DNA from 3 places in the Exiguobacterium sp. BMC-KP genome. Region 2 is predicted to be linked to each of the others. Evidence: predicted binding sites of a transcription regulator. Region 2 holds the regulator's gene; each other region holds the start of a gene.
The links. The regulator Rex, encoded in region 2, represses fermentation and respiration genes when NADH is low (regulators of the CRP and FNR family bind a similar motif). The targets are predictions, from matches to a motif close to TTGTGAAATATTTCACAA.

Region 1: a site for Rex is predicted at 4,201-4,218, ahead of adhE (bifunctional acetaldehyde-CoA/alcohol dehydrogenase). Genes of this name have one in related genera too.
Region 3: a site for Rex is predicted at 5,078-5,095, ahead of ADM98_RS13100 (cytochrome ubiquinol oxidase subunit I). Genes of this name have one in related genera too.

What each region holds. Positions count from the first base shown of each region.
Region 1 covers NZ_LGIW01000015.1:558,042-564,938, reverse strand. Annotated here, with positions in the region: gene ADM98_RS08355 (hypothetical protein) at 1-1,331, opposite strand, end outside; gene adhE (bifunctional acetaldehyde-CoA/alcohol dehydrogenase) at 1,521-4,115, opposite strand; gene ADM98_RS08345 (beta-class carbonic anhydrase) at 4,452-5,003, shown strand; gene ADM98_RS08340 (Na+/H+ antiporter family protein) at 5,317-6,636, shown strand; gene ADM98_RS08335 (DedA family protein) at 6,762-6,897, shown strand, end outside.
Region 2 covers NZ_LGIW01000015.1:2,150,073-2,156,969, forward strand. Annotated here, with positions in the region: gene ADM98_RS16735 (S8 family serine peptidase) at 1-2,556, opposite strand, end outside; tRNA gene ADM98_RS16740 (tRNA-Ala) at 2,778-2,853, opposite strand; gene tatC (twin-arginine translocase subunit TatC) at 2,957-3,736, opposite strand; gene ADM98_RS16750 (twin-arginine translocase TatA/TatE family subunit) at 3,744-3,941, opposite strand; gene ADM98_RS16755 (redox-sensing transcriptional repressor Rex) at 3,941-4,600, opposite strand; gene ADM98_RS16760 (ATP-binding cassette domain-containing protein) at 4,768-6,669, shown strand; gene ADM98_RS16765 (hypothetical protein) at 6,669-6,897, shown strand, end outside.
Region 3 covers NZ_LGIW01000015.1:1,387,952-1,394,848, forward strand. Annotated here, with positions in the region: gene rnjA (ribonuclease J1) at 1-554, opposite strand, end outside; gene ADM98_RS13080 (DNA-dependent RNA polymerase subunit epsilon) at 551-766, opposite strand; gene ADM98_RS13085 (Cof-type HAD-IIB family hydrolase) at 940-1,716, shown strand; gene ADM98_RS13090 (potassium channel family protein) at 1,754-2,422, opposite strand; gene ADM98_RS13095 (cytochrome d ubiquinol oxidase subunit II) at 2,527-3,549, opposite strand; gene ADM98_RS13100 (cytochrome ubiquinol oxidase subunit I) at 3,562-4,959, opposite strand; gene ADM98_RS13105 (N-acetyldiaminopimelate deacetylase) at 5,194-6,306, opposite strand; gene ADM98_RS13110 (LysR family transcriptional regulator) at 6,290-6,897, opposite strand, start outside.

The DNA of each region.
Region 1 (6,897 bases), 1.6 Mb from region 2:
GCGTAAAGTACCGTCCATCCTGCTGTCTGTTGAGCGAATTCGAATAAGACGTCACTGCGCCACTTCATCGCGAATTGAACATATGAAGCTTGACTGACGATGAAGCTAATGACACCAATCGCGATCGCAAAGATGAACGGATCGATAATCGACTTGAAGCTTCGAATACTACAAACGAAGTAGATCGCAAACGACACGAGCAACAACACCCAGTACGCACTCTCACTTGAGACGTTTGGTGCCGTCGTTCCAGCTGATTCCGCATCGATCGCTTGGATCGTCTGCCGTGCGACACCGTAATCAACAGGGTCGAGCTTCAATTGTGTCGCTGACAAGTCAGGGCGTTCTCCACCGAGGAGCGTCAACAACTGTTCCGTCACCCGGTCCGTATCAATCCCGTCGACGACTTTTTGAATCGAGTCATTGAGCTGATCCGTCGATGTTTCCCCATTCAACATCGAGACAGGAACTTCTACGTTTGCTCCAAGGACGTCTGCTTGATAGACGACTTGACCACCGTGGATCCAGTCGTACATCCCACCACTTCCGGCGTTCAGACTCGCGACAGTCAATGCTGTCCGTAGTGAAGAATCTCCGTCATACTCCGCTTCATCCTGTACCGTAAAGACGAGTTGCAGTGTGCTCGCAAACATCAAGATCAGCAAGCTGGCGCGTCCGGCTGCCGTTAAACCGGATAACTTCTGCGGGAAGAACGCCATCCAACCAAGTAGACTGACGACGAGGAGTGGTAAGATTCCACTCATCGCGTAGCCATCTTGTAGCGCAAGGAACGGTACATCATTTCCTCGACCGGTAAGTACAAACCAAATGATACCGACCGTTAAAAAGAAACTGACCGAGCGAATCGTCCAACCGAGACGACTTGCTTTAATCCGTAACACTAAAAATAGCAAGACGGTCAAACCAATTCCAAAAACGGAATAAAGTAACGTGCCGTAAGAGACATCAAACGTAAGTGGTGCAAGAACCTGCTTCAAGTCGATTCCGAACAATGACAAGACGTCACCGGCAGAACTCGCATCGAGCACCTGATTGATGATCCCTTCCCGGACTGCACTCGGCATCGTGATCGACAGTCCACCGACGAACAAGAGCATGAGTGAAACCGTGATATCTGTATCATTCCATGAGACGTCTGCCTGTTGCATCTGCATTACCAGATCTTGATAGTCTGAGGACGAAGTAATCTGTGAAGTCAAAAATGTCATCGCGCTATAGATGACACCGAAAAAGATGAGACCGATGAGGACGCCAAACAGGACATCCCAGACGGAAAACCGTCTTTGTTTCCTTTCTTGCCTTGACTCCATCCTAGTTCCTCCTTTTTATGTCTGATGTTTGAATATTCCTGCTTCAGCGAAACCAAAAACATCAAATTCATTCAACAGCCATTATATCCCACCATTTCTCTGACTGTCTCCACTGATTTCCATAATAAAAACCGACCTCTCAAAGTGAGAAGCCGGTTGAACGATCTGGTGCCATGGTATTTTTCTCTATTAGATACCTTCGTACGCTTGTTCCATGATTGTCCGTAACTCAGCGACAAGCGGCATCTTTGGATTTGCTGTCGTACATTGATCTTCGAAAGCATCGACTGCCATCTTGTCGAGTTTTGACTCGAAGTCTGCTTTTTGAATGCCTTGCGCCTTAAATGACATCTTGATGTTGAGACGTTGTCCAAGATCAGCAATGGCTTGGATGAGGGATTCGACCCCTTGTTCCGTCGTTGCTGCCGGAAGACCGAGGTAGCGAGCGATGTCCGCATACCGTTCATCAGCGACGAACGATTCGTATTTCGGGAATGCTGCTAGTTTCGTTGGACGTGACGCGTTATAGCGAATGACGTGTGGCATCAGGATCGCGTTCGTCCGTCCGTGTGGTGTGTGGAACTCCCCACCGATTTTGTGCGCGATCGAGTGGTTGATTCCAAGGAACGCGTTCGCGAATGCCATCCCTGCCATCGTTGACGCATTGTGCACTTTTTCGCGTGCTTCGGCGTCGGACCCGTTAGCATATGCTCGTGGCAAGTACTCGAAGATCATCTTGATTGCTTTCAGCGCTAATCCATCCGTGTAGTCGTTCGCAAGAACTGAGACGTATGCTTCTGTTGCATGCGTCAAGACATCCATTCCGGTATCAGCTGTAATTGAAGCAGGTACCGTCATGACGAATTCTGGATCAACGATTGCGACGTCTGGTGTCAACGCATAGTCAGCAATCGGGTATTTGACGTTTTTCTCTTTATCCGTGATGACGGTGAACGGTGTCACTTCTGAACCCGTACCAGACGTCGTCGGAATCGCGACGAACTTCGCTTGACGACCGAGTGTCGGGAATTTATAGGCACGCTTACGGATATCAAGGAATTTTTGACGCAAGTTTGAGAACGTTTCGTTCGGTTGTTCGTAGAAGAGCCACATTCCTTTCGCAGCATCCATCGCCGAACCACCACCTAAGGCGATGATCAAGTCGGGTTTGAAGTCACGCATTGCTTGGGCACCCGTCTGAACAGTCGTCGCAGATGGATCTGGTTCGACTTGGTCGAAGATCCGGTAACTGACGGACTGTGGCAAGTTTTGAATTACTTTATCGGCATATCCGAATTGCACCATTGTTGGATCAGTGACGATCATGACGCGTGAGACATCAGTCATCGACTGCAAGTACTGAACAGAGTTCTTTTCGAAATAGATTTTTTCAGGCACCTTGAACCATTGCATGTTCACGCGTCGTTTCGCCACCTTTTTGACGTTGAGTAAGTGTTTCGCCGTTACGTTCTCAGAAACAGAGTTTTTACCGTATGATCCGCAACCAAGTGTCAGTGATGGTGTCAACTCGTTATACAGATCACCAATCCCACCATGAGCAGATGGACTGTTGACGAGGATTCGGCAAGCTTTCATCCGGAGTCCGAACGCTGTCATCAAATCATCGTTCGTCGTATGAATGACGGCTGTATGACCGAGACCACCGATTTCAAGCATCTGTTCAGCAATCATGAACGCTTCTTCAGTTGAAGCGACACGGTACGCACCGAGGACGGGACTGAGTTTTTCATGAGACAGTGGTTCTGCTGCTCCGACGTGCTCGAGTTCCGCGACGAGCATGACGGTTGTTTCCGGAACGTTGATTCCGGCTTTTTCAGCAATCCATGTCGCAGGTTTACCGACAATGTCCGCGTTGACGGCACATGTATCGGTCTTGATGACGAGTGCTTCAAGGCGTTGTTTTTCTTCTGGTGTACAGAAGTAACAACCGAGTGCTTCCATTTCCGCACGGACCGTTGCATAAATCTCTTGGTCGACGATGACGGCTTGCTCAGACGCACAAATCATCCCGTTATCAAACGTTTTTGAGAGAACGAGATCGCTGACTGCCCGTTTTACTTTCGCAGATTGTTCGATGTAGCATGGAACGTTCCCTGGTCCAACACCGAGTGCTGGTTTCCCCGTTGAGTACGCTGATTTGACCATTCCTGCTCCACCTGTCGCAAGGACCATCGCGATTTTTTCATGGTTCATCAAGACTTTCGTTGCTTCAAGTGATGGTTCTTCGACCCATTGAATGCAGTCTTTTGGTGCGCCTGCCTTGATGGCTGCGTCGCGGAGTGTTTTCGCTGCTTCGACGGAACACCGTTGTGCCGATGGATGGAACGCGAAGACGATCGGGTTGCGTGTCTTAATCGCAATCAATGCTTTGAACATCGTCGTTGACGTTGGGTTCGTGACGGGTGTGACACCACAGACGACACCGACTGGTTCAGCAATGTATGTGATGCCATTTTGGACATCTTCTTCTAGAATCCCGACTGTTTTTTCGTGACGTAGACTGTTATAGATGTATTCTGTCGCAAACATGTTTTTAATCATCTTATCTTCAAAAACTCCGCGTCCTGTCTCTTCCGTAGCGAGACGCGCGAGTTCGACGTGCCGTTCCAGTCCGGCAAGTGCCATATCCCGAACAATCGTATCGATTGTTTCTTGATCGAATGTCATTAATTCCTGTATCGCAAGTTGCCCTCTTTCAACAATTTGTCCGATTGCTTGCTCGATCGGTGTTGCCGTCGATTTTGTTTTTTCTTTCACAGCCATGAGTGGTTTCCTCCCTGTCGTGGAACGAATCTGAGTTTGATTTGCCAACCATTATGTTAGGAATGCCAAGCTGTTTTTCAATAGTTTGTGCTTTCCTTCACAAATCAATCATAACCCCTTTTTCCTATTTTGTGCATGACCATCCTGTGAATTCCCTCACACCATTGGTAGCGTTTACATCTATTGTCACTTCTTCTTTTTCATCATTTAGCGTCATGTACGATGACGTGTGCGATTTATCACACCTCGCATTTTCCTGACTTGATAGCCGTTTCATCATCTTGTATTCTGATATGGGGTACATATTAAGAGCTACCACTAAAGGAGGACACTTGAATGTCAGTCGTACAGGAAATGCTAGCCTTCAACGAGCGATTCGTCGCTGAAAAACAGTATGAGCAATTCGTTTCGGATAAATTCCCGGACAAAAAGGTCGTCATCTTGACGTGTATGGATGCCCGTTTGACGGAACTTCTTCCTCACGCCCTTGGTCTGAAAAACGGAGATGCAAAAATCATTAAAAATGCCGGCGCTATCCTATCGCACCCATTCGGCTCCGTCATGCGCTCGATTCTCGTCGCGTTGTACGCACTGGGGGCAGAAGAAGTCGTCGTCATTGGTCACCATGACTGTGGCATGAGCACGATTGATCCTAAACACATGATCAGCGAGATGAAGGATCGAGGGATCGACCAACAAATTCTTCATACACTCGAAGTATCTGGTGTGGATTTAAATCAATGGTTGCGTGGTTTCACGTCGGTTCAAGAGAGCGTTGCCCACTCGGTCAGCCTTGTGAAGAACCATCCGTTATTGCCGCCTGGTACGAACGTCCATGGTCTCGTCATCGACCCGGGAACTGGTAAACTCGACGTCGTCGATTGCTAAAGCACTCTCTTATAGAAGAAACGCAAACAGATTTAGATATCTTCATAGGTCTCAGCTTGGTGACAACGTGTCATTTTTCTCGTAACGGAGAAGGATGGCACGTTTTTACATGAGCAATTTTCAGTGATCGAAACGCTTCTCATTTCATTCTTCAGGGTATAAAAGAAGGTGACTCTTACAGAACGCTAGAAAGCGTATCATGAAACCCTTTATTACGAGGTCAGACTTTTACTCTTGACAGTGTTCCAACATGGCTGTAAGATACTTTAGTATAGTGCAGTGATAACAAAAGAAAGTGTGGTTTTACTGAATGATAAACGCCGTATTGTTTGCCGTCTTTTTACTATTTATTTTAGCGATCTTCCGCGTCCACATCGTAGTCGCGATGGTCATCAGTGCGTTTGCCGGCGGTCTCGTCGGTGGTCTCGACCTGACTGAGACAACAAAAGCGTTCTCCGATGGTCTTGGTGACGGGGCAGAAATCGCCCTCAGTTACGCAATGCTCGGTGCGTTTGCCGTCGCCCTTTCGAAAACAGGCTTACCGGACGCTCTGGCGCACGCGTTGATTGTGCGTTCACGTGGTAACGCAAGTGCCGCTTCCGTCAAAAAATTAAAAGGATTCATCTTGTTCGCGATTCTCTTGCTTGCGATCAGTTCACAAAACGTTCTACCGATTCACATCGCGTTCATTCCAATCATCATTCCGCCGCTTCTTGGTCTCTTCAATCAGTTGAAGATGGATCGTCGTCGGATTGCAATCATCATGACATTTGGCCTTGTAACACCGTACATGTTCTTACCCGTTGGTTTCGGAGACATTTATCTCAACCAGATTCTGCTGAAGAATCTGAAGGCAAATGGTCTCGATACAGCAGGAGCATCCGTCATCGAAGCGATGGCGATTCCAGCACTCGGTATGGTCGTCGGTCTCTTGATCGGATTGTATTCGTACCGAAAAGAACGGACGTATGAGATGCGTGACATCGCCCCGGACGATTATGAAATTCCGGTCATCACGAAAACGAAACTTGTCTTAAGTGGTATCGTCGTCATCGCGACCTTGATCGTCCAACTGCAAACGGAATCGATGATTCTTGCTGCGACAACAGGACTCATCCTCTTTTTGTTGCTTCGTCTTGTTCGCTTCAGTGAAGCAGATGACGTCATAACACGCGGTATGCGCATGATGTCATTCATCGGTTTCGTCATGATTTCAGCAAATGGATTCTCAAACGTCTTGCGTAAGACGGGAGATATCGAGCCACTCGTCGAGAACTCGAAGTCGTTGATGGGCGATTCCCAACTCGTTGCAGCATTCGTCATGCTCTTGATTGGTCTTCTCGTCACGATGGGGATCGGCTCAAGTTTCTCAACTGTTCCAATCATTGCAGCAATCTTCGTTCCACTTTGTATCCAATACGGATTCAGTTTAGAAGCGACGATCGCCATCATCGGTACATCCGGCGCACTCGGTGACGCGGGTAGTCCGGCATCTGACTCGACACTCGGACCGACAAGTGGTCTAAATGCAGATGGTCAACATGATCACATGCGGGAAACAGTCATTCCGACGTTCCTTCATTACAACATCCCACTCCTCATTTTTGGTACGATCGCTGCGGTTGTATTATAAATTGTGAGACGGATTCGCGGTTACAGCGAATCCGTCTTTTATATTGTCTCCAATTTTTTGCTTTTCATTTCATCGTTGGTTCTCTAAAATAAAAGAATGTATTGAATACAAAGGAGTTGTCTTACGTGTTATCTCAAGTCGTCAACCAAATCTTGCTTTCGCTTGCCGATCTCGGATATTTCGGCATCGCCCTCGGGTTGATGATTGAAATCATACCGAGCGAAATCGTCCTCTCATACGGTGGATTCATGATCTCTCAAG
Region 2 (6,897 bases):
ATCATCTTTTACTTCTGTCGCTAGCCCGGTTAATCCGTAGAATGTTTTCTCTTCGTCATAACGCGGCGCATCGACGATTGGTGCTTGATCCCATTTTCCTTTGAATCCGACGTATGGAACCGTCAATTCTGGATTTTTACTCTTCGTATCGATCAAGCGAACGAAACCTTCAACGAAGTACCCATTTTCAAAGACTTGCTCAAGTGGAAGACCGTTTGCCCAATCGACTGTATCTTTCAAATCGACCGATACGCTTACTTTCGTTGAGCTCTTAGGATTGATGGAGACAGAACTTGCTTTCTTCGAACCGACTACGAATGAGATTGGGAATGTTCCTTTATTCGGATCGACTGCATCCACTGAATTTTTCTTGAAAATACCGTTTGCTTCAAGGAAGTTTGTTCCTTCTGCACCGAGATCCGATTGAACCGTACCGGCTAATTGATACGTCACTTTTTCGCTACTGTAGTTTTTCAAATCAAGCGTAAACGTGAATTTCTCACCGACTTCTTTGAGTGCAGCCTTTCCTTCACCTGATTTCGTTTCCGTGACGACGACTGGTGTTTTCATCGCAGCATGAAGATCCATTAAACCAGCGCCTTCGCGACGTGGCGAATAGAAACTACCTGTTTTTGCTTCAGCGTTATATTGCCCTTTATCAAGCTGTGGACGTGATGTGTTCATGAGAATATTCTTCGCTAATTTCACGCGTGTCGCGCCATTGACCTTAAAGTCTTTTGCGATTCGCTGCATGACGAGTGCTGTTCCTCCTGCGACGTGCGGTGCTGCCATCGAAGTACCACTCATGACACCATACTCGTTATCGTTAAGTGTCGAGTAGATTTTCCCACCTGGTGCCGTGATTTCTGGCTTGAAATCAAGGTTCGGTGTCACACCCCATGACGTGAAATCAGACATCTCGCCCGCTACTGGGTTATCTGCTGAGACTGCTTTTCCATCGAACGTCACAGCAATCGCTTTCCCTGCTTTTGCTTTTGCTTCAAGATCGTTCCCGTCCGCGATACTGAGCGTCACCATCGGAATCGTCGGATTGTTGAGTGCCATACTGACATAATCCCCGTGATCAACTCGTCCACGAACGATGACCCCAGCTGCCCCTTGCTTCTCCGCTTCTGCTTGGATCATGCCGTAGTTAAAGCTGCCATTACGCACGACAAAGACGACTTTGCCTTTGACATCTTTTCCTTCGTAGTTCGATGCTTGACCATCACCGACATAGATGACGTCTTGCTTCTCCTTGTTGAACACCTTAATCGGATTCGGCGAGTCCTGCTTTTGATACGCCAAGTAACCAGCATCCTGTCCGTCGATCGTCAGTGCCATGCCTTCAAGCGTCAATTTCGTATTCTCTAGCGATGCGACTTGTAACGCTTGGCTGATCAGCCCTGGAGATCCTACGACACCGATGTCAGGATTCGCTGTATACGGATTGCCTGCACCATGTCCTGTAAATGCCGAGTTCCCGGCAGAGATCGCGCATAAAATCCCGTTGTTCATCGCGTTGACGATTGCGCGTTGTTCCGGATCATCCGCATTGACGAACGATGCCGTCGATCCGAGACTCATGTTGATGACATCCGCACCGAGGGCAATCGCATCATCGATTGCTTTGATGTAGATATCGCTAAATGTAGATGGCATTCCTGGGTCGTTTCCGAATACCTTCATTGCTAGCAATTGTGTCTCAGGAGCAACCCCCTTGATACCACCGTTTGCTTCATCCCCGTTTGCTCCGACCGTACCCGCAACGTGCATCCCATGCATCGATGCGCCTGCCCCTAAATCACGGATTTCACTATCGTGATCAGCGTAGTTATAGCCGTACGGTACTTTTTCCGTAAAATACTTTCCCTTTAGTCCTTTTGTTTCTTTGGCACTTTCGACTTTAGAAGATGTCAAATCCACATTCGTCTCCGGGCTCAAGACCATATCTTTATGCGACGGATCAATCCCCGTATCGATGACAGCTACGATCGTCCCTTCCCCTTTGAAGCCGTAGTCCTGCCATGTTTCCTTTGCATTAACCATATCTTTGCTGTATAACATGTCTGGTTTTGCGCCTTTATCGACTTTCGGGCGCGCATATTCGTGCGCAATATGTACATCCTTGACCCCGTCTAACTTTTTAATATCTTGAATATCCCCGAACTTTACTTCTCCACTAAATCCATTCAAAACAGTCGTGAAGCTTTCTTTATACGTCACCGGAATCGCTTGTTTCGCGATGGCAGACTTGACTGACTTCTGAACGGTAACAAGACGATCCTTAATCGACTCTTTTTCGGCATTGCTCAATGTGCTATACCGCTTGTTTTGTGCCTGTGCGATTTGAATGGCTGGCTTCTGCTCCATCTCGATGACGACACGAACCTTATCGGACTGCTTATACACCTTCTCCTGTCCTGTTTTCTTTAGTGAGAGGGCTTGAGGTTTTTGACCGCTTGCCTTGTCTTGCGAAGACAGTGCTCCTTGAGCACTGACTAAGTTGGAAGACGTCATCAAGACGGCTGCCATAAGCGCAATCTTCTTCTTCATGCTTCTTTTCCCCTTTTCTGAAAAACCATAATAGTACTACTCACAAAACAGTTAAACGAAAATTCTGTATATTTAGTTTAATGAAATAGATGGAAATAAACAATTCAGTTTTGTCTGTTTTATATAATTATTTGTTTTTATTGTCATGTTATATTTCATTTCCATATTTCGAGAGCAACAAAAAAACTCTTGAATCCTCAAGAGTTTAAAGTGTACGAATTTGGTGGAGACTATCGGGATCGAACCGACGACCTTTTGGCTGCCAGCCAAACGCTCTCCCAGCTGAGCTAAGCCCCCATGAATTATCTTTAGTATACGCATCACTAACTGCTTTATCAATATAAAAATAACGCTTTCATAAAAAAGAATTCCTCCCAAAATCGTCGGAGGAATTCACGATTCATTTATTCAGTTCACGCATCAAATCCGCCTGTCGTTCAAGCTCTGCCTGTTGCTCGAGGATCAAGACCTTTTTGTACGTTCGCGCAGAAATCAAGATGCTGATCTCATAGAGAACGAACAATGGAACCGAGATCATCAAGTGTGACGTCACGTCCGGCGGTGCAATCAATGCTGCAACGACGAACAGCGCAAAATACGCATATTTCCGATTCTTTCGCATGAAATATGGCGTCACGAGACCAAGACGTGTCAGGAACATTGTCACGACCGGCAATTGGAAAAGAAGACCGAATGGCATTGTCAGCCGGATCAAGAAACTGAAGTAGTTTTCAACCCCGATGACTTGTTCGATCCCTAACTCTTTCCCGAGATCCGTTGAGACTTCAAGCAAGAAGGGCAGCAACCAGAAATACGAGAAGGCTACGCCAGCCAAAAACAGAAAGAAGATGACTGGAATATACGTCAGTGTCGCTTTTTGCTCCTTGTCATAAAGTCCTGGTCGGACGAATGCCCAGAGTTGATACATCCAGAACGGTGACGCTAAAATCAACGCGATGATGAACGCTAGATTCAAATACAACATTAAAGGATCGGCGACGTTGAAGGCATTCAAACCGATGCCGAGCTCTTTTAAGTCCGCTTGTAGAAAACGAACGAGCGGTCGGACGAGCGGAAATGCGACAGCGAACAGGACGACGACGATGATAAGCGACCAGACGATCCGTTTCCGGAGTTCGTCAAGGTGCGACGTCATGCTTTGCTCTTGATCAACCGTCATGATTCAATCACTTCTCTTTCGGTTCGTCCTTTTTATCGTCGTCCATGATACCGTTCGTGGCATTCTTGAACTCTTTCAATGTCTGACCAGCAGCACGTCCGAATTCTGGTAACTTCTTCGGTCCGAAGATGATCAACGCGACGACTGCGATTAATCCGATGCTCGCAGGTCCGATACCTAATGTGAGCGGGATAAGGTTTTCCATTATGATTTCACTCCTTCAGCTGATTGCGAATAATGCTTCATGAAATAAACTAACGACTGCAACTCGATCGATAAATCGATGTGATGGACCCGGACGCTCGCTGGCACGTTCAACCGTGCAGGCGTAAAGTTCAGAATACCTGTCACACCATACTCGACTAACTCATCCGCTACTGACTGTGCGAACTGCGATGGAACCGTCAAGATGGCAACATCGACCTGATTCGCTTCGATTTGTTCTTTCATGTCCGAAACATGATAGATTGGAACGTCATGCGTCGTTGTTCCGACCTTCTCTTCGTCCGCATCAAACGCAACGACTATCCGAGTACTATTATTCTTTAAAAAGTTATAATTTGCAAACGCTGTTCCGAGATGACCGACCCCGATTAAGGCAACATTCGTCACCTCATCTTGATTCAAGGTTTTCCGGAAAAACGTTAAAAGATGTTGAACGTTATATCCATACCCCTTTTTCCCTAGTGCCCCAAAGTAGGAAAAATCGCGACGAATCGTTGCTGAATCAACCTTCACCGCCTCGCTTAACTCAGCAGAAGAGACGCGGAGCTTACCTGAATTGTATAAACTTTGGATGAAGCGATAATATAGCGGCAACCGTTTTGCTGTCGCTTGTGGAATTTTTGTGTCTGGTCCATTCATCCTGCAGTTCCCCCTTCGGCCACATCCATCGTGGCACCCAAATCTTTGCAAAAAGCTTTCTACTCTTCTTGATTGTAAACCACTTCACATAGAGTCACAAATAATATATTCCGCACGACCTCGTGCTTTTGTTCGTGATAGACTAAAGGGTGGAAGGATGGATGGAAATGATACTCTTACAAGTCAACCAACTCTCGAAATCATTCGGCGTCGAGCCGATTTTAGAAAATATCAAACTAGAAGTACAAGAACGCGACCGAATTGCGCTTGTCGGGCGAAACGGTGCCGGAAAATCGACCTTGCTCAAAATCATCGCTGGCGAACTGAGTCACGACTCGGGCGACATCATGAAGGGCAAGGACGTCAAAATCGGTTATCTCGCGCAAGACAGTGGTCTTGAATCGAATGAATCGATTTGGAACGAGATGCTGACCGTCTTTGAACATTTACAAGAACAAGAACGGACACTACGCCGGATGGAAATCGAAATGGGGATGGAACATATCTTGAACGACCCTGTCGCTTACGATCGTCTCTTGAAGACGTACGATCAAGCACAGCACGACTTCTCAGAAGCTGGTGGTTATCAGTTCGAAGCGAATATTCGCTCTGTCTTGCACGGAATGCGCTTTTATCCCGACGATTACTCACGCCGGATCCAGACGTTATCTGGTGGTCAACGGACACGGCTCGCTTTAGCGAAGATGCTCTTGCAAGCACCAGAACTCCTCATTCTCGATGAGCCGACCAATCACCTCGATATCGATACGCTTGCTTGGCTCGAAAGTTATCTCGGTGGTTATCGTGGTGCCGTCCTGATCGTCTCGCACGACCGGTACTTCCTCGACCAAGTCGTCAATGTCGTCTATGAGCTCTCCCGCAATGTCTGTCGTAAGTTCACGGGGAACTATACGAAGTACTTGGAACAAAAAGCGGCATTGTACGATCAAGAAATGAAACAGTTCGAACAGCAACAAGAAGAGCTCGCGAAGATGCAGGACTTCATTCAACGAAATATCGCCCGGGCGACGACGACAAAACGTGCGCAAAGCGTTCGAAAACGACTCGAGAAAGTTGATCGGCTCGATCGACCGGATGGGGATGAGCGTAGTACGGTCCTCTCCTTCCCGATTGAAAAACAAAGCGGTAACGACGTCCTGCAAGTCAATCAACTGGCGATTGGTTATGAAGAAGCTGTCTCAAAAGATATCACGTTCCGTTTGCAACGTGGCGAATCGCTCGCACTCGTTGGTCCGAACGGAATCGGGAAGTCGACGCTCTTAAAAGTCCTCGTCGGTCGCTTACGTCCCCTCGTCGGTGATTTCCGTTTCGGAACCGGCGTCTCGATCGGATATTACGATCAAGAGCAAGCAGAACTCAATGACCGAAATCGTGTCATCGATGAGATTTGGAACGAATGGCCACTGATGCGCGAACAAGAAGTTCGTTCTGTCCTTGGACAATTCTTGTTTAGCGGTGACGACGTCTTCAAAATCGTCCATGAGTTATCAGGTGGAGAACGCGGACGTCTCGCGCTCGCAAAACTGAAATTACGCAAGACGAACGTCCTCGTCCTCGATGAGCCGACGAACCACTTGGATCTTGATTCGAAGATGGTTCTTGAAAATGCACTCGTCGACTATGAAGGGACGCTACTATTCGTCTCCCACGACCGTTACTTCATCGACCGGATCGCGACACGCGTTATCGAGATGAGTGAGGCTGGTGTGACAGAGTACCTCGGCGATTATTCGTACTACACGGAGAAGAAGGCGGAACAAGAAGAAATCGCTCGCCTCGAAGCCGAGGAAGCAAAAGCGGCAAAAGTCATAGCATCGAAGACGATCGATAAAGAAGCACAAAAGGAAGAAAAGAAACGCCGTCAGCAAATCGAACAAATTGAACAAGACATCGAGCAGCTTGAACAACGTTCGGCGGAAATTGAACAGTTGCTGTGCGAGCCGGAAGTCTTCAATGATATTCCGAAAGCGACGGCGCTTTCAGCAGAACGTGATCAGATTGATATCGATTTGCTCGAATTGATGGAACGATGGGAGAATCAACACTGATGCGAACGAAAAGCTTTTTCATCAATCTCATTTTAGGATTACTATCCGGTGTTCTTTATTTCGTCCCTTTGTATGCAGATTATGTGTCCGTCTTTATCCGACCAGATGCCTTTAATGCTGCACTTCCTTTGTTCCTCTTGATTTCCTGCATGATCGGACTCGTCATCCAGACATGGAGCGGTCTTCTCGTCAGTCTGCTCTCCGGACTTTGTTGTACGCTCCTGACGA
Region 3 (6,897 bases), 760 kb from region 2:
CCGAGTTCAGCCATTTTCGCTAAATCAGCTGGTTCTCCAACTGGTGTGAAATCGAACTTGAAATCCCCCGTATGAACGATGTTCCCTTGTGGCGTTTTAACGACGACACCGAACGAATTCGGAATCGAGTGTGTCGTACGGAAGAACGAGATGCTTGTCTTCCGGAACTTGATAATCGAATCCTCATCGATTTCATGCAGTTCCGCGTTACGAAGCAAACCGTGCTCTTCTAGTTTCACCTTGATGAGACCCATCGCGATCTTTCCTGCGTAAATCGGTAAGTTCACTTGTTTAAGCAAGAAAGGAAGACCGCCAATGTGGTCTTCATGACCGTGAGTGATGAAGACTCCTTTGACCTTATCCTTGTTCTTGATCAAATAAGTGTAATCTGGAATGACATAGTCGATTCCGAGTAATTCATCTTCGGGGAACATGACACCCGCGTCAATGACGATGATCTCATCTTGGAATTGAACGACATATGTGTTCTTTCCGATTTCCCCGAGTCCACCGAGTGCGAAGACGGCGGCTTGATGGTTTTTGACGAACTTCATTCGAATGTCGCAACCTTGAAATCAGGATGTTGTTGTTCGTATGTCAAAAATTCTCCACTAACTTCGCGGATGAACTCGATGTTGATATCTTTGAGGTGGTCAATCGTTGATCGCACGTCACGAATGCTTTCCCCTTCTACATACATTGTTTCTGTCCGTTCACGAACAGGTGCTTCCGAACGAAGCGGTTGGTAAAATACTTTAAAAATCATGCCTAGCAACTCCTTATCAGTACATTGTTTTTTGTCCTTAGTACAGTATACACGATACATGGACTATTTTTCATCCTTATTCCGCATGTTCCCTTCCGGCAACACGCTTTTGGTTATGCTATACTTTCTCATGAATAGGTCACTTCGACCAAATAAAAAGAGAAGGTGAAACCATGGCAAATCAGAAAGTCGTCTTTTTCGATATCGACGGAACCTTATTGCATGATGGTCATTTTGTTCCAGAATCAACAAAACAGGCAATTCGCCAACTTCAAGAAAACGGTGTCTATGTAGCACTTGCAACCGGCCGCGGACCTGCGATGTTATCCGGAATTCGTGAACTGCTCAACATCGATACGATCATCGGCTATAACGGGCAAATCGTCGTTCATCAAAATGAAATCATCTATAAGCGTCCGCAACCTAAAGCCGATTTGACACAATTGACGCAACAAGCAAAGGAAAACGGGCATACACTCGTCTACCTAGGTGAAACAAAGGGCTTCACGACGAAATCGAATGATTTTCATGTCGTTGATTCGCTCGGTGACCTTGATATGCCATTACCAATTCACGATGAAGAAGCATTCTTATCCCAGGATGTTTTCCAAACACTCGTCTACTGTACGGCAGAAGAAGAAGCAGATTACGTCAAACGATATGACGCCTTCGATTTCATTCGTTGGCATCAACATGCAATGGATGTCATCAATGTCGGGTCTTCGAAAGCAGAAGGCATCAAACAATTTCTGAAGTTGACGAACATTCGTCGTGAGGATACCTTTGCATTCGGTGATGCTCTCAACGATCTAGAGATGCTCCGTTACGTCGGAACTGGTATCGCGATGGGCAACGGGCTTCCACAAACGAAAGCTGCTGCTGACTATGTTACGAAATCCATCCTTGAAGACGGTATCGCACACGGATTAAAAGAATTTCAACTCATTTAACAGATAGTTGTAAAGCTGAGGCATGCCTCAGCTTTTTTTAGTTCTTCACTTTATGAATCGCGCGCTCTAAACGATCGAGATCCTCGTTTTCGCCAATGACGACAAGGTAATCACCTTTTTCAATGACTTCATCTGCTTGCAAAGAGATCATGACGTTTTCGCCACGTTTAATAGCGACGACGTTCGCACCATATTTGCTCCGTAGATCAAGATCAATCAATGTTTGTTTTGCCATCCGATCACTGACTTTAATCTCGACGATCGAAAATTCTTGAGATAAGTCGAGATAATCAAGAATATTTGAACTCATTAAACCATTTGCAATTCGGACCCCCATATCACGTTCTGGGTGAACGATGAAATCCGCTCCGATTTTCCGTAATACTTTTTCGTGGTAGTCGTTCGTTGCTTTGACGGTAATTGATTGTACTCCGAGTTCTTTTAAAATCAACGTCGTCAAAATTGAAGCTTGAATATTTTCCCCAATGGCGACGATGACATGATCGAAGTTCCGGATTCCTAAGCTCTTTAGGACGTTCTCATCTGTCGTATCCGCAATGACAGAATGCGTCGCAATTCCCATGAATTCATTGACTCGCTCTTCATCTGAATCAATCGCTAAGACATCGTAACCATTTTTTGATAGTTCCCGGACGATGGAGCCACCAAAACGCCCTAGTCCAATTACTGCAAACTCTCCATTCATTTTCACAACTCTCCTTCACAATCGCTCTTCCTTAGTAGTGTACCCGATTCATTTTAAAAATACTATAAACGCCTCTGCGAATCGCAGAGGCGTTTATTCATCCATTATTTTGATGATTTTCCACGTACATAATCGTTATCGAACAAGAAGAGTCGTAAGATCAAGTACAACGCCGGAATCAAGAGTAAGAGTCCGAAGATGAAGACGACGACGAGTGCGGAAGCCATCGTTTCGTTAACAACCGCTTTGTTGATATCGATATATGGATACAAGATATACGGTAAGTGCGTATAACCGTAACCGAACCACGCCACTCCATACTGTAGCATGACCGCAACGAAGGCAATTCCGTAATTCTTCTTCATGTAGACAAGTGTCACAGCAATGAGGAAGAAGATGAAACTAGCAGCGAACCACCACCAGTTGCCGTTTAAAATATTTTCATAGTGCCATGCCGCTTGATTTTTCAATCCGAAGAAGACGAGTGCACAGACAAGAATCGTTGGTCCACTCCAGAAGAGCGCCCATTTACGAATCAATGGCGTAGCCCCTTCATCCTTCGCTTTATCTGCGTAGAATAAAAGGAACATCGCACTGATGTAAAGGACTGATACGATCGCAAGTGCTACGACCGACCAAGAGTAAAAGTTCGAGAATAATTTTGTTCCTAAAAATTCGACCGTTTCATTCGTTTTGCGAATGAATCCGCCTTGACTAATCGTCAGTGTCGTTGACATCGCTGCCGGAATCAATAAACCAGTTGCTCCATATAAGAACGTATAGAACATGCTGTTGTTTGATCCATAATTGGCGAATGCATAGAAGCTACCACGAATCGCAATCAACACAAGAACGATTGAGGCTGGCACGAGTAGTGCCGTACCGAAATAGTAAGCGGTATCCGGGAAGAACCCGACTAGTCCGACGAAGAAGAATACGAAGAAGACGTTCGTTACCTCCCACACTGGTGAGAGATAACGAAGAATCAATCGATTCGTCAAGTGATCCCGCTTCGTATATTTTGAATAAAAGGCGTAAAATCCAGCACCGAAGTCAATTGAGGCAACGATGAGATATCCGTACAGGAAAGTCCAAAGGACCGTAATTCCTAGTGTTTGAACGTCCAAATCGTTCCCTCCTTACTTGTTATCATCCACGAACATTGCTTCCCCACGAGCGTGGTGATTCTCAGCAAGTTCTTGAAGTTCTTTTCCAACCGGGTTTTTCTTGAACATCCGTAATAATACGACTGTACAAATCGTACCGAGCATCAAGTACAAGGCACTGAATAAAATCAACATCGGACCAACAGCCGTTGACGTCGTCGCTGCATCTGCTGTCCGCATGATACCGTAAAGCGTCCAAGGCTGACGTCCAATTTCGGCATACATCCAACCTGCTTCAATTGAAACCATCGCTAGAGGTCCACCGATGAAAATACCTCTTAGAATCCACTTATTATACGGATTCAATTTTTTGAGACGGAATGCCAAGATGAACAAGGCAGAAATAGCAGCTAAATACATACCAATCGAGACCATGATATCGAAGAAATAGTGAACGATTAGTGGTGCCTGATCTTCTTTTGCGAACTCATTTAAGCCAATGACTTCTGTATCAGGTGCCCCACCTGCAAGAATTGAGAGTGCATATGGGATTTTAACGGCTCCCTTGATTTCATAGCTACCGTCTTCTTGCTGATCAAGTATCCCACCAAAAATCAATTCTGCTTCACTTGTCGTATCAAAGTGCCATTCCGCTGCTGCTAATTTCTCTGGTTGGTATTTCGCCAAGTATTTCCCTGAGAAGTCCCCGACAAGTGCAGTCGAGAAGGCGAAAATTAATCCAGCCATGACCGTTAAGCGAAGTGCTTTTTTATGATACGCCGTTTCCGCTGCTGAAAGTGTTTTTTTCCGAAGCAGATGGAATGCAGCGATTGCCGCCAAGATGAAGGCGACTGTCAAGTAAGCTGACACGATGACGTGTGTCGCCTTCGTCGGTGTTGCCGTATTGAACATTGCTTTTAACGGTTCGATTTGTGTGAGTGTCCCGTTGACGATCTTAAACCCTTCTGGTGAGTTCATGAAAGAGTTGACCGTCGTAATGAAGAACGCTGATGCTGTCGCACCGATGACGACTGGAATCCCAATCAACCAGTGTAACCATGGGTTTTTGAAGCGATCCCATGTGTACAGGTAAATACCGAGGAAAATCGCTTCAAAGAAGAATGCGAATGTTTCCATGAATAGTGGTAGTGCGATTGTTTGACCTGCCACTTGCATGAGTGACGGCCAAAGTAGTGATAATTGCAACCCGATTGCCGTCCCTGTTACGACACCGACTGCTACGGTGACGACGTATCCACGTGTCCATCGTCTTGCTAATAAGATATAATCCGGATCTTTTCGTTTCAGACCGATGAATTCAGCTGCAAGTACCATGAGTGGTACCCCGACGCCGATCGTCGCGAATATAATGTGAAACGCTAATGTGAGCCCTGTCAACAATCGACTGAGCACTACGGGATCATTGAACATGTATATAGCCCCCTCTTCCTAAAACATACTTCTCTATATGGTCTATAACCGTATCATAGAGAACATAACCCTTTATGTCTGTTTATAATGTTTGATGTAACAAATTGTTCACATGTGCACGTGATTTTTTTCACAAAATGTTCGAAAACTCCTATTCTTACATATATAAAAAGCTTTCCCATTCTTGATTTCGAAAGGGAAAGCACGATATCCTTCATTATTTCATAAAACTTTTTAAACATACTCTCGGAAATAATGATCCAATAAATCGATCACGAACGGTATGGCCGATTCGTCCGGGTTTAATGTTGGTTGATGTAATCCAGAGGTCGGATTATCAACCCCAAGCCAAAACATCATCCCTGGAATTTCCTTAAGCATGAAACCAAAGTCTTCTCCTGTCATTGCCGCGTCACACTCAATATAGTTCGCATTCATCTTGACGAATGACGAAAATTTATCGACGATTTGCCGGTCATTGACGACTTCGTAATACCGATTTCCGAATTGTAAATCGATCTTGACCCCAAACGAAGCTTCGATTCCACGAATGATATCACGAACGCGTCGTTCAAGTTTTTCCATGTCTTCTCCATTGAGTGCACGCATCGTTCCGTCAAGAACCGCTCTACCGGCAATGACGTTTTCCCGAATTCCAGCATCGACCTTTCCAATCGTGATGACACTGCAGTTCATCGGATTGATCGATCGGCTGACGATCGTTTGTAGTTGCATGATGAGAGCGGCTTGAGCAACAACGGTATCAATCGTCAAGTGAGGAAACGCCGCATGACCACTTTGACCATAAATCGTAATATGAACTTCTCGAGCACTCGCGAATAAGACACCGGGACGACTGGCAATCGTACCGACTGGATATTCCGGTGCGACATGTAGACCATACATCTCACTTGGATGGTATTTTTCAAACAACGGACTTTTAATCATCGGTTCCGCCCCGCCCGGTCCTTCTTCCGCTGGTTGGAATAAAAAGACGACATCATCCATGACAGGTAACTCAACGATTCGTTGTATCAATCCTAACGCAATCGACGTATGCATATCATGACCACAGGCATGCATGAAGCCTGGATGTTCTGAGCAAAACGGAAGCCCTGTTGCTTCTTCGATCGGTAATCCATCAATATCTGCTCGGTAACCGATCGTCCGGTTTCCGGTCAATCCTTTCACTCGGACGAACACACCTGTTTCAAACGTATCATACGTGACACGATCTGGTGGATAGGCACGAATTTGTTCCAATATAAAAGCTTGCGTCTTAAATTCCTTGAACCCTGGTTCTGGTATTTTATGAAGCGCGCGCCGCATTTCAATGGCGTATTCCATCTGACTGACTTCCTCCTTCTTCTTTTACGATGTCCCAAAATGCTTGGACTTGTTTTAATTCAAGCATCGATTCCGTAGACAAGATCCACGTATCTCGCTTTAGTACTTTTCCGGATGAGGTCTTCAACGGAAGTTGCATAACTTCATTCGAGTGCTGAATCGTCGACTCAGGCAGGATTGCAAAACCAATCCCATGTAGCGCCATCTGTTTGCATGTCTCGATTTGATCGACGACAAGTGTCCGAGATGGTGGACTTGCGAACCGATCTTGCCACCATTCTAAAATTTCTTGATAGTAAGTCGAATCACTCTTGAACTGAATGAATGGTCGATCTGTTACGCGCAACTGCTCGATCGACGTCAGTTCACTATCGACGAGATAGAGCGGATCTGAGAACAGGCGCTCTTTGACACCTTTCCAATCTGGATTTCCACGAATGATACCGATATGAAAGTGCTCTTCTAACATATGACGCATCATCTCACTGGACCATCCTGTGACGAGCTGAACGCGAACATGCGGGTAGCGTTCAACGAATCGCTTCAAGACACGCGGGAGCCAGTACTGACCCATGATGGAGGCGACTGCAA